4 regions of the Ruegeria sp. HKCCA0235A genome follow, and region 1 is predicted to be linked to each of the others. Evidence: riboswitches for the same ligand, from Rfam matches in the RefSeq annotation. Region 1 holds a riboswitch; each other region holds the start of a gene.
What was found. Region 1 has a riboswitch for cobalamin ahead of GOW56_RS16930 (DUF1636 domain-containing protein). Riboswitches for the same ligand answer to the same signal wherever they lie in the genome.

Region 1 (2,197 bases):
TCAGGACGAGTTGAGGCCGCAAAAAGTCGGCTGGGCCCTGGCATTCTTCGCCATTTCGCTGTCGTTGATCCTGTTCACGGACGTCCGGCTTTCACTCTGTCTTCTTACCGGCGCGGTGGGCATGATGCTGACCCGTGTGCTCAGCGTGGACGAGGCGTACCGCGCGGTCGGATGGAACACCGTATTCCTGCTCGCTTGCCTTATACCTTTGGGACAAGCCGTGCAGAACACAGGCACGGCCGCGTGGATCGCCCAGCAGATCATGATAATTCTGGACGGCTGGCCGCTCTGGTCGTTGCAAACCGGCATCGCCATTCTGGCGACGGCCTTTTCTTTGGTCATGTCCAATGTGGGGGCCACAGTTCTGCTGGTGCCTCTGGCGGTATCGATTGCGGTGGCGGCGGGTGGAAACCCGGCCGTCTTTGCCCTGACGGTCGCCATATCGACCTCGAACAGCTTCATCATCCCAACCCATCAGGTAAACGCGTTGATCATGGGTCCGGCCGGATACAAGGTGATGGATTTCGTCCGCTCCGGCGGAATAATGACAGCGCTGTTTCTGGTCGTCTCGCTGCTCATGATAAACGTCATCTATTAGCGCAAGAGGGTCCGGGGTGTTCGGTGGTCTTTTCCCATCATCTGGAAAGGTTCAGTCTAGGCACCCGTTCACTATAGTCTACGCCCCTTGCTGAGATACCGTTCGTCGCCCGGCCCATCTCGGGCTGGAGCCCGGCACACCATGCCGCCCATCGACGCCCACAGGTCGCTTTCCATGCCTCTGCATCATTGTTGCGCGCGACTCGCTTGACAAGCAGGCCAGCGGTGCCGCATGTCCCTTTCGTTGGTGTCGGTGAGAGCCGATGAAAAGGGAATGCGTCAACGGTCTTGCCGCCAAACGCAGCCGCCCCCGCGACCGTGAACGGAGAGGATGCCCAATGCCACTGGCCCGAAAGCCGGGAAGGCGGGACATCCGACAGAGGCCCGCCTCTGGCATCCGCAAGCCGGGAGACCTGCCAACAACCGAAGTTGAAACCGGGCGGGGTGTTCCGGTGTCGGGTCCATGACCAATCGTGGCCCGCATGAAACCCCGTCCCCCGCGAAGAGGATTTGGGGGGATGAGAGACATGACCGAGACCGCACCAGTCGAGTTGCTGGTCTGTACCACCTGCCGTCGCGGCCTGCCTGTCGAAGATGATGCGCAACGCCCGGGCGCTTTGTTGCACAAGGCCCTGGAACAGGCAGACCTGCCCGACGGTGTCACCCTGAAAGCCGTTGAATGCCTGTCAAACTGTGATCAAGGCTGTTCGATCGTGTTGCGCGGGCCGGGCCGCTGGACCTTCGTGTATGAAAACCTGAACGAAACAGATCATGTCGACGTCATCGTCGACGGCGCGACCAAGTATCTGGCCACGGAAGATGGTTTGGTGAAATGGCGCGAACGCCCCGAACATTTTCGCAAGAACTGTGCCTCGCGCATTCCCCCGATTGGAGCCTGACATGTCGAACCTCGAAAAACTCCCCGTCACAGTGATCACCGGCTTTCTGGGCTCGGGCAAGACCACTTTGGTGCGTCACCTGATGCAGAACCCACAGGGCAAGCGCCTTGCTGTCGTGGTCAACGAGTTCGGCGATGTAGGCGTCGATGGCGACATCCTGAAATCCTGCGCCATTCCTGATTGCCCGGCGGAAAACATCATGGAACTGGCCAATGGCTGCATCTGCTGCACCGTGGCAGATGATTTCATTCCCACCATCGAGGCCCTGATGGCGTTGGAGCCGCGCCCGGATCATATCCTGATCGAAACCAGCGGTCTGGCCCTGCCGAAACCGCTGCTCAAGGCATTCGACTGGCCTGACATCCGCTCGAAGATCACCGTCGACGGCGTGATCGCCTTGGCCGATGCCGAGGCTGTGGCCGCAGGCCGTTTCGCGCCCAATGTCGAAGCGGTGGACGCCCAGCGCATGGCCGATGACTCGATCGACCACGAAACGCCCCTGTCCGAGGTGTTCGAGGATCAGATCTCGTGCGCCGACATCATCCTGCTGACCAAGCCCGACCTCGCCGGCCCCGAAGGCGTGGCCAAAGCGCGCGAGATCATCGCCGCCGAGGCGCCGCGCCCCCTGCCCGTCGTCGAAGTGGCCGAAGGTGCCGTGGACGTGCGCGTTGTGCTGGGTCTGGAAGCCGCCGCCGAGGATG
Region 2 (2,197 bases), on a different contig from region 1:
TTTGGAGTTTTCCACTGAGAGTCTGGGCAAAATGATATCATCCATGTCGCCTGAGGCCAAAGGCAGGATTGCGGGACTTGGGATTGCCATGCCGTTCTACCTATGGGACTGGGCCCAGACCCTTCAGGTTCCTCAGGAAGAAATGGACCCGTGGCGCGTATCAGACCTGAAGGCTGACCTGGCGCGGCGCCTCGATATTCCGGTATTCCTGCAAAATGACGCCACTGCGGCTTGTGGGGCGGAATTGGTATTCGGTCCAGCCGATGGGCCCAGGGATTTCCTGTACTTCTATGTCGGGTTTTTCATTGGCGGCGGTGTGGTCCTCAATGGCGCAATCTTTTCGGGGCGTGGAAACGCGGGCGCAATCGGCCCCTTGCCTGTGCCAGATGATGCCGGTGGTGTCAGACCCCTTATCGACGTGGCCAGCCTGTATGTGCTCGAGCGTGCAATCACCACAGCAGGTGTCACGTCGCATTCCATTTGGGAAACGACCCAGCGTTGGGATGTGCCAAAAGTTCAACTGGAATACTGGTTGAAACAGACGGCGAGCGGGATTGCCTATGCAATTGTCTCATCCTGTAGCCTGATAGATTTCGAATGCGTGAAGATTGACGGCTGGATGCCGCAGGACATCAAGGCGCGTTTGGTTGAAATGGTCGAAGACAAACTGTCTGAGCTAAACCTGACCGGTCTCGAGCGCCCTGCCGTGCTGGCAGGGGCCGTAGGCCCGGAAGCACGCTCACTGGGCGCGGCAAGCCTGCCGTTGTCGGAAAGGTATCTTTCAGAAGCCTAGATGTGAATTCACTCTGTTGCCTTGGATATTTCACAAACTGGTTCACTCTCGCAAACTGCCGAGCTCATTATTTTTCGATGGTCGTAACACATTTTCGTTGACGGAAGGCTGAGTTGTCTGGCAAGCCGCTCGGCATGTCCGGTTCCGGGGCTTACTCTGGAATCAAAAGGGAATGCGGTGCGGGCTCAGGCCCAATTCCGCAACTGCACCCGCAACTGTAAGCGGCGAGCAGGGCTGAAACGCCACTGGGGTTTACCCGGGAAGGCCGGTCCAACGCTTTGACCCGCAAGTCAGGATACCTGCCGGACATGTGCCCTCTAACGGGCACTCCTAATCGGCGACGGGATGTGCGTCGGACCAGGATGCCTGAAAGGGTGATTTGGCGTTGAATGTCCCGTGGTCAAAACGAATTTCGCGCCGGGATTGGCGCGACGGGACAAGGACGACTGTTCATGAAAACGCTGCTCAGCGCAGCCGCTGCCGCGGTGGCTCTTCCTGCCATCGCAAATGCGCATTTCCTTTTGGAATACACCACGGACACCATGATCGAGAAACCGGGCGATGTGCCGGTCAAACTGATTTTCTGGCATCCGTTCGAGAATGGCCATGTCATGGATCTTGAAAAGCCGCAGGAATTCTACGTGATCCACAACGGTGAAAAGACCGATTTGCTGGACACGCTGGAACCTATCCGGTTCACCGGCGGGGAAAACGAGGGCGCGGCGTTCAAGGGCAGTGTCCCGGTCAAACGTTCGGGCGACTATGTGCTGGTGACGGTTCCTCAGCCTTATTATGAGGAATCCGAAGACATTTATATCCAACAGCTCACCAAAGCCTTCCTGAACCGCAACGAATTGCCGACCGACTGGATGAATCCCGTGGGTCTGCCGACCGAGATTATCCCGCTGAACAAGCCGACCAACATCATCGCGGGTTCGACTTTCACGGGCCGTGTGCTGGCTGATGGTCAGCCGGTTGCGGGGGCCGAGATCGAGATCGAGTACATGGCCGCCGAACCCGACATGGAAAGTTCGGCCGTTTCTGCACCGAAAGCGTCTCCTATGCCGGGTGGTGCGGTGGTCGCAATATCTGACGACAACGGGTACTTTTCGTTCGGCGTTCCGAAAGCCGGTTACTGGGGTTTCGCCGCCCTTGGTTCCGGTCCGGCAACCGAACATGAGGGCAAAGAACTCAGCCAGGATGCGGTCATCTGGATTCGTGCCTGGGATCTGGAGTAACCCCAAATGCACATCGTCGACGGAGCCCTTTCCAACCCGGTTGTAATTGGCGGCGCCATAGCCGCCGCGGGCGGGATCGCCATGGGTCTCAGGTCTCTGGATCTTGATCGCATCCCCACTGCGGGCGTGCTGTCAGCCAGTTTCTTCGTGGCATCCTTGATCCACG
Region 3 (2,197 bases), on a different contig from region 1:
GCAAATGCTCCGATATGACCAACCTCGGACAACCCGAAATCGGCAGGGCTCAGCAGGTGGCGGTTGGCATCGGGGCCGTAAAGATCCGCAAGCCGCCAAACCGCGTCCGGCGGCACCATCTGGTCGTCCTCGAAGGTGAACAAATCCACGGGCGTTCCAGAATCCTTCCACTGCGCCGCAGGTAACTCATGCCCGATTTCAGGCACATAGTTCAAAGGCGCCGTACACCATTTGCGCCACTGCCAATAGACCGATGCCGGCAGATCCGAGCCGAACCCGATCGCCTTTCCGGGAAGGTAGCCAAAGGCTCGGGCCAAAAGCGGGGCATGACCATACCAGAACAATCCTGCCAAACCACGATAGGGCCATGGATGGTCGCTTAGGGTTACCAGCCCCGAACACACACAGATCATCCGGTCAATCAGATCGATATCCGGCTGCACAGGCCCCAACATCGCGCCGATCGAATGGCCGATGGTCCAATGCTGCGAATCGGGAAACCGTCTGCGCATTTCCGCCCGTGCCGCGGGCATGTCGATCAAGGCCCAATCCGCCATCGTCGCACGCGAGTCTTTCAGGCGGCCAGTCAAGGAATGCCCGTAATCGCGATAGTCATAGGTCAGGCAGGCCATACCCTGCTTGGCAGCAAGCCATCGTGCGAAATGACAGTAATAATCGCGCGGCACACCCGTTGCACTGTTCAGCACGACGACGATTTCGGGCGAGGTCAGCGGGCTGTACAACCGGGCAGACAGTGTTTTCTGCCCGGACGGAAAGCGAAACTCTTCGGTCAATACCGTTTGCTCTGTGTCCAACATGATCTCTGGCTTTGCGCTTGGTAAATCCGGTTTCCGAACCTCAACGCCCTCGACACTATGCATGAACCAACATCGTATCCAGCATGACCAAGCGTCCGGCCAAAAGATCGGCTTGACTCGATGCGTGCTCAAACGCTAGCGGTTGTGTGATGGTTTCCGGCCTCCACAAGGGGTCGGGGTGAAAAGGGAACACGGTGCGGTAATGTCTGGTCATGCAGGCAACAACCAAATCCGCGACTGCCCCCGCAACTGTAAGCGGTAAGCGATGCCGAAACACCACTGGCCCCGAAGGCTGGGAAGGTCGGCAAAGCGATGACCCGCAAGTCAGGAGACCTGCCATCGGAAACGAAACCGAAACTCGGGCGGGGTGTCCGGGCAGGTCCTGACGGCATCACGATGTCCCACCTGTCCAAAATATCCTGTCCACCAAGCGCGGAGGGCGCAGGATGATCTGGAAGACAAAAACACATGAATTCAGTGCAACAGTATGTCAGCGGACGGGTAAAACCTGCCCCGCTTTGGCGCGGCTGGCGCGCTCGATATCCGAAGCCATGGCCCAGGCGACCTCGGCCACCAGTGACGATTTCGAGATTGAGGGCAGCAGTGAGCTGTCACATTGCACCGACGGATGTCATGCAATTTTCCGCGCGCGATCAGACAGCATTCGTGTCTTTTGCGGGACGCAGCCCGAAACCGCAATTGAGCCGCTGAACGGCTATGCCGACCTGATCTTCGGAAACACGTTCAGTGCGATGCCATCCGGCGTCGTGAAGACCCCACCCTGCGCGATGATCGAAGTTTCCACGATCCGGCCTCGGAAACCTGCTTGCGCGCCCGTGCAGATTTCAATCTGAATCCAGACTGACCTGTGCCTGGGCACGCCGAGAGGCCCAGGCCAGTTGCGCATCCGTTTCGACGGCGCAAGGGCGCACCGCCCGCAATCGTTGCAGCGCCGTGTCCGTGCGTTCGCCGCATTCGACCATAAGCCGAAGGACAACCATACCTGACCTGCCACATCCCCCGCGGCAGTGTACCAATACGCGACCTCCGCCGGACAGCGCGTGCCGGGCCGCGGCGCTGACGGACGGCCACGCGTCATCAATCGCTTTTGTCGGCGCTCCGAAATCTTCGATCGGCAGGTGAACCCATCGGCTGGCGCGGCTTTGAATATCGCTGCCAAATTCCTGCGCCCCGTCCTGAAGCATTTCGACATCCGTCGTCATCGAAACAACAAGCCCCGGCTGCCAGGCTGCGATCATGTCCAGATCGCTGGAGTAATCTCCGCCGCGTCCGGGCATCGAGGTCAGTGCCAGCGTTCCGCCACCGACTTGCAGGGCGTAGATCACCAACTGCGACATGAATCCTGTCCTCCCCAAAGA
Region 4 (2,197 bases), on a different contig from region 1:
CAACCAGCTGCGCACGGCGGATTTCCCGTCCATCGTATAGCTCTCGGCGCCTTCTTTCAGCGGCATCCGCGCCAGACGGTATTGGCCGTCCTCGTGCAGATAGAACTGCGATGGCATGCCGGCAGCCTGGCACCTGTCGAAATGGGCTTGCATATAGGCTGGGGCTTCACCGCCTTCGATCCCCGTCACGCCCGGATCATCAGGGAAGGTCCGGCACAGCGCAGGGTGGTTGCCGCCGCAGTGATAGCACTCGCGATTGTTTTCCCAGACCAGCTTCCAGTTGCCGTTCTCGATGATCGTGCTTTCGAAGGCGACCTTGGCATTCGCAAGATCATGCGGCTCAAGATACGGGCGCGCGATATTGGCGAACGTGTCAAAATCCGGGGCGACATCCGCCAGACAGATGTAAACCAACCCGGCAAGCTCGCGGCAATGAACCGTCTTCAAACCATGCTGTCTGGGATCAAACTCCGGCCCCATGTCGCGGGCCCACAGCAATGAGCCGTCAAGTTCGTAGGTCCATTGATGATACGGGCAAACCAGCTTCGGCGCGTTGCCTTTTGCCGCCTTGCATATGATCGAGCCGCGATGGCGGCAGGTGTTGTGAAACGCCCGGATCTGGTTGTCGGCGCCGCGCACGATGATCACGCGATAGGCACCCACGTTGTATGTTACATAGTCGCCGGCTTTCACCAGTTCGCAGGCAGGAATGGCAAAGAGCCATTCGCGATAGTGGATGGTTTCCAGGTCGGTCTGAAAGATCTCGGGGTCGGTGTAAAAGGCCCGTTCCAGAGCATAGCCCGGGATTCGACGCGCCAACAGGTTTTGGACATTGTTCACTTCTGGCTCTCCTGCCGCGCCCCGCGGCATTGCTTGGGCAGATGACAGGGAGGAACCGTCCGGAGGCGCGCGAGGACCACGTCCGAAACCCGTGCCCCCACCGCCACCCGCGGTTTGACATATCTGCAAGGTTGGTTTCCGGACTTGAAAGGGGCTTGCACCCGGTTGCGACACCTTCCCGGGAACCTCGTCCCAGTGGTTGATTGTCGAACCTGACCTTCCTTACCGTTGCGGGGGCAGTGCCGGAATTCCACCGGCTTCCCAATTCTCCGCTGTCTGAGAATCAAGCAGCGGCACCTCACGATGGCAGCCTACTTTTTACCCGCTTGGGCGCTGAAATGCTTGCGACATTTCCGGTTTCAAAACAGACATGGAAATTTTCCGGCAGCGTGGACGGCGCCGGGATCACAGTCCTTGGCACAGGGGCGTGGCAGGCCCGCCAGCATGGCGTTTTGCGGTGGCCGATGGCCTTGCGATGGATGCGGCCACGTCTGACATCGGCGCCGCCTAATTGTCCCCCAACCGCGACGGCGAAGGCCCGGCTGCTCGGATCAGAAACGAAACGCTGCACGTCGCCTGAGCATGGCTGGAAAAGAGAGTGTCAGGCCAAATGAAGGAGGTTTGCAGCAAACCCTTTTAGGTGAAGTTGATCCGTTCGGGATAGTGCTGGCTTTCAATGGGGCAGGTGAAAAAGGCCAATATCCGTCATGCGAGAGTTGTCAGTCCATCCTATCAACGGCTGGTAGAAAACCTCGTTTTGTCCATAAAAAATTGTCTTTTTCGGGAAAAACCATTACGTTTTCCGAAAATGGTGGAAAACACCGGAGGCAGTAAGAGAGCAGATGCCAAAACCGAAAACAGGTGTTTTGCGGACAACAGTTCCTTCGCGCCTCATAGGAAAACGGGATGGCCTGTTTTTCCTCTGGGGGCAGATAGAACGCGCGCGCTTGAAGGTCGACGGCGGCGAACGCGCCGAGGGTGCAGCCCCGGACGGGCCAAGGGCGAACACGGCTGGTGAGGTCAAGGGATCGACGACAGCATTGGTGGACGAGTTTATTTTCTACTGACTTTTGTGATGAAACCGGGCCTGGCGGCCCTATTTCTTCTCGAAGAATAGGATGACTTCACCCAGACGGACGCCATAGCGTGAGACATACGCGCGGTTCAGCAGACGGTCGTCATCCAGCAGCCACATCCAGTCGTCGAATTTGACACGCATGGTCCCGTCCTTGATCGGCAGGTCGATCTTGTATTTCCAGTTGAACGTATCCCCGCGTTCAATCCCGCTGGCGGTGCCCAGCACGCCAGGAGCCGTACCGGTCCACGTATCCTCTCCGGTTTTGGTCAATGTCCAAAT

Region 2: it holds a riboswitch for cobalamin, as region 1 does, so the genes downstream of both, GOW56_RS21060 (DUF4198 domain-containing protein) here and GOW56_RS16930 (DUF1636 domain-containing protein) in region 1, are expected to answer to the same signal.
Region 3: it holds a riboswitch for cobalamin, as region 1 does, so the genes downstream of both, GOW56_RS20420 (hypothetical protein) here and GOW56_RS16930 (DUF1636 domain-containing protein) in region 1, are expected to answer to the same signal.
Region 4: it holds a riboswitch for cobalamin, as region 1 does, so the genes downstream of both, GOW56_RS17335 (aromatic ring-hydroxylating dioxygenase subunit alpha) here and GOW56_RS16930 (DUF1636 domain-containing protein) in region 1, are expected to answer to the same signal.

What each region holds. Positions count from the first base shown of each region.
Region 1 is NZ_WQDQ01000010.1:122,605-124,801, forward strand. It holds gene GOW56_RS16925 (SLC13 family permease) at 1-598, shown strand, start outside; cobalamin riboswitch at 826-1,033, shown strand; gene GOW56_RS16930 (DUF1636 domain-containing protein) at 1,125-1,496, shown strand; gene cobW (cobalamin biosynthesis protein CobW) at 1,498-2,197, shown strand, end outside.
Region 2 is NZ_WQDQ01000019.1:20,172-22,368, forward strand. It holds gene GOW56_RS21055 (ROK family transcriptional regulator) at 1-793, shown strand, start outside; cobalamin riboswitch at 916-1,115, shown strand; gene GOW56_RS21060 (DUF4198 domain-containing protein) at 1,246-2,031, shown strand; gene cbiM (cobalt transporter CbiM) at 2,038-2,197, shown strand, end outside.
Region 3 is NZ_WQDQ01000016.1:47,346-49,542, forward strand. It holds gene GOW56_RS20415 (hypothetical protein) at 1-881, opposite strand, end outside; cobalamin riboswitch at 952-1,174, shown strand; gene GOW56_RS20420 (hypothetical protein) at 1,265-1,672, shown strand; gene GOW56_RS20425 (dual specificity protein phosphatase family protein) at 1,664-2,176, opposite strand.
Region 4 is NZ_WQDQ01000011.1:22,920-25,116, forward strand. It holds gene GOW56_RS17335 (aromatic ring-hydroxylating dioxygenase subunit alpha) at 1-870, opposite strand, end outside; cobalamin riboswitch at 952-1,156, opposite strand; gene GOW56_RS17345 (hypothetical protein) at 1,683-1,907, shown strand; gene GOW56_RS17350 (DUF3833 family protein) at 1,937-2,197, opposite strand, start outside.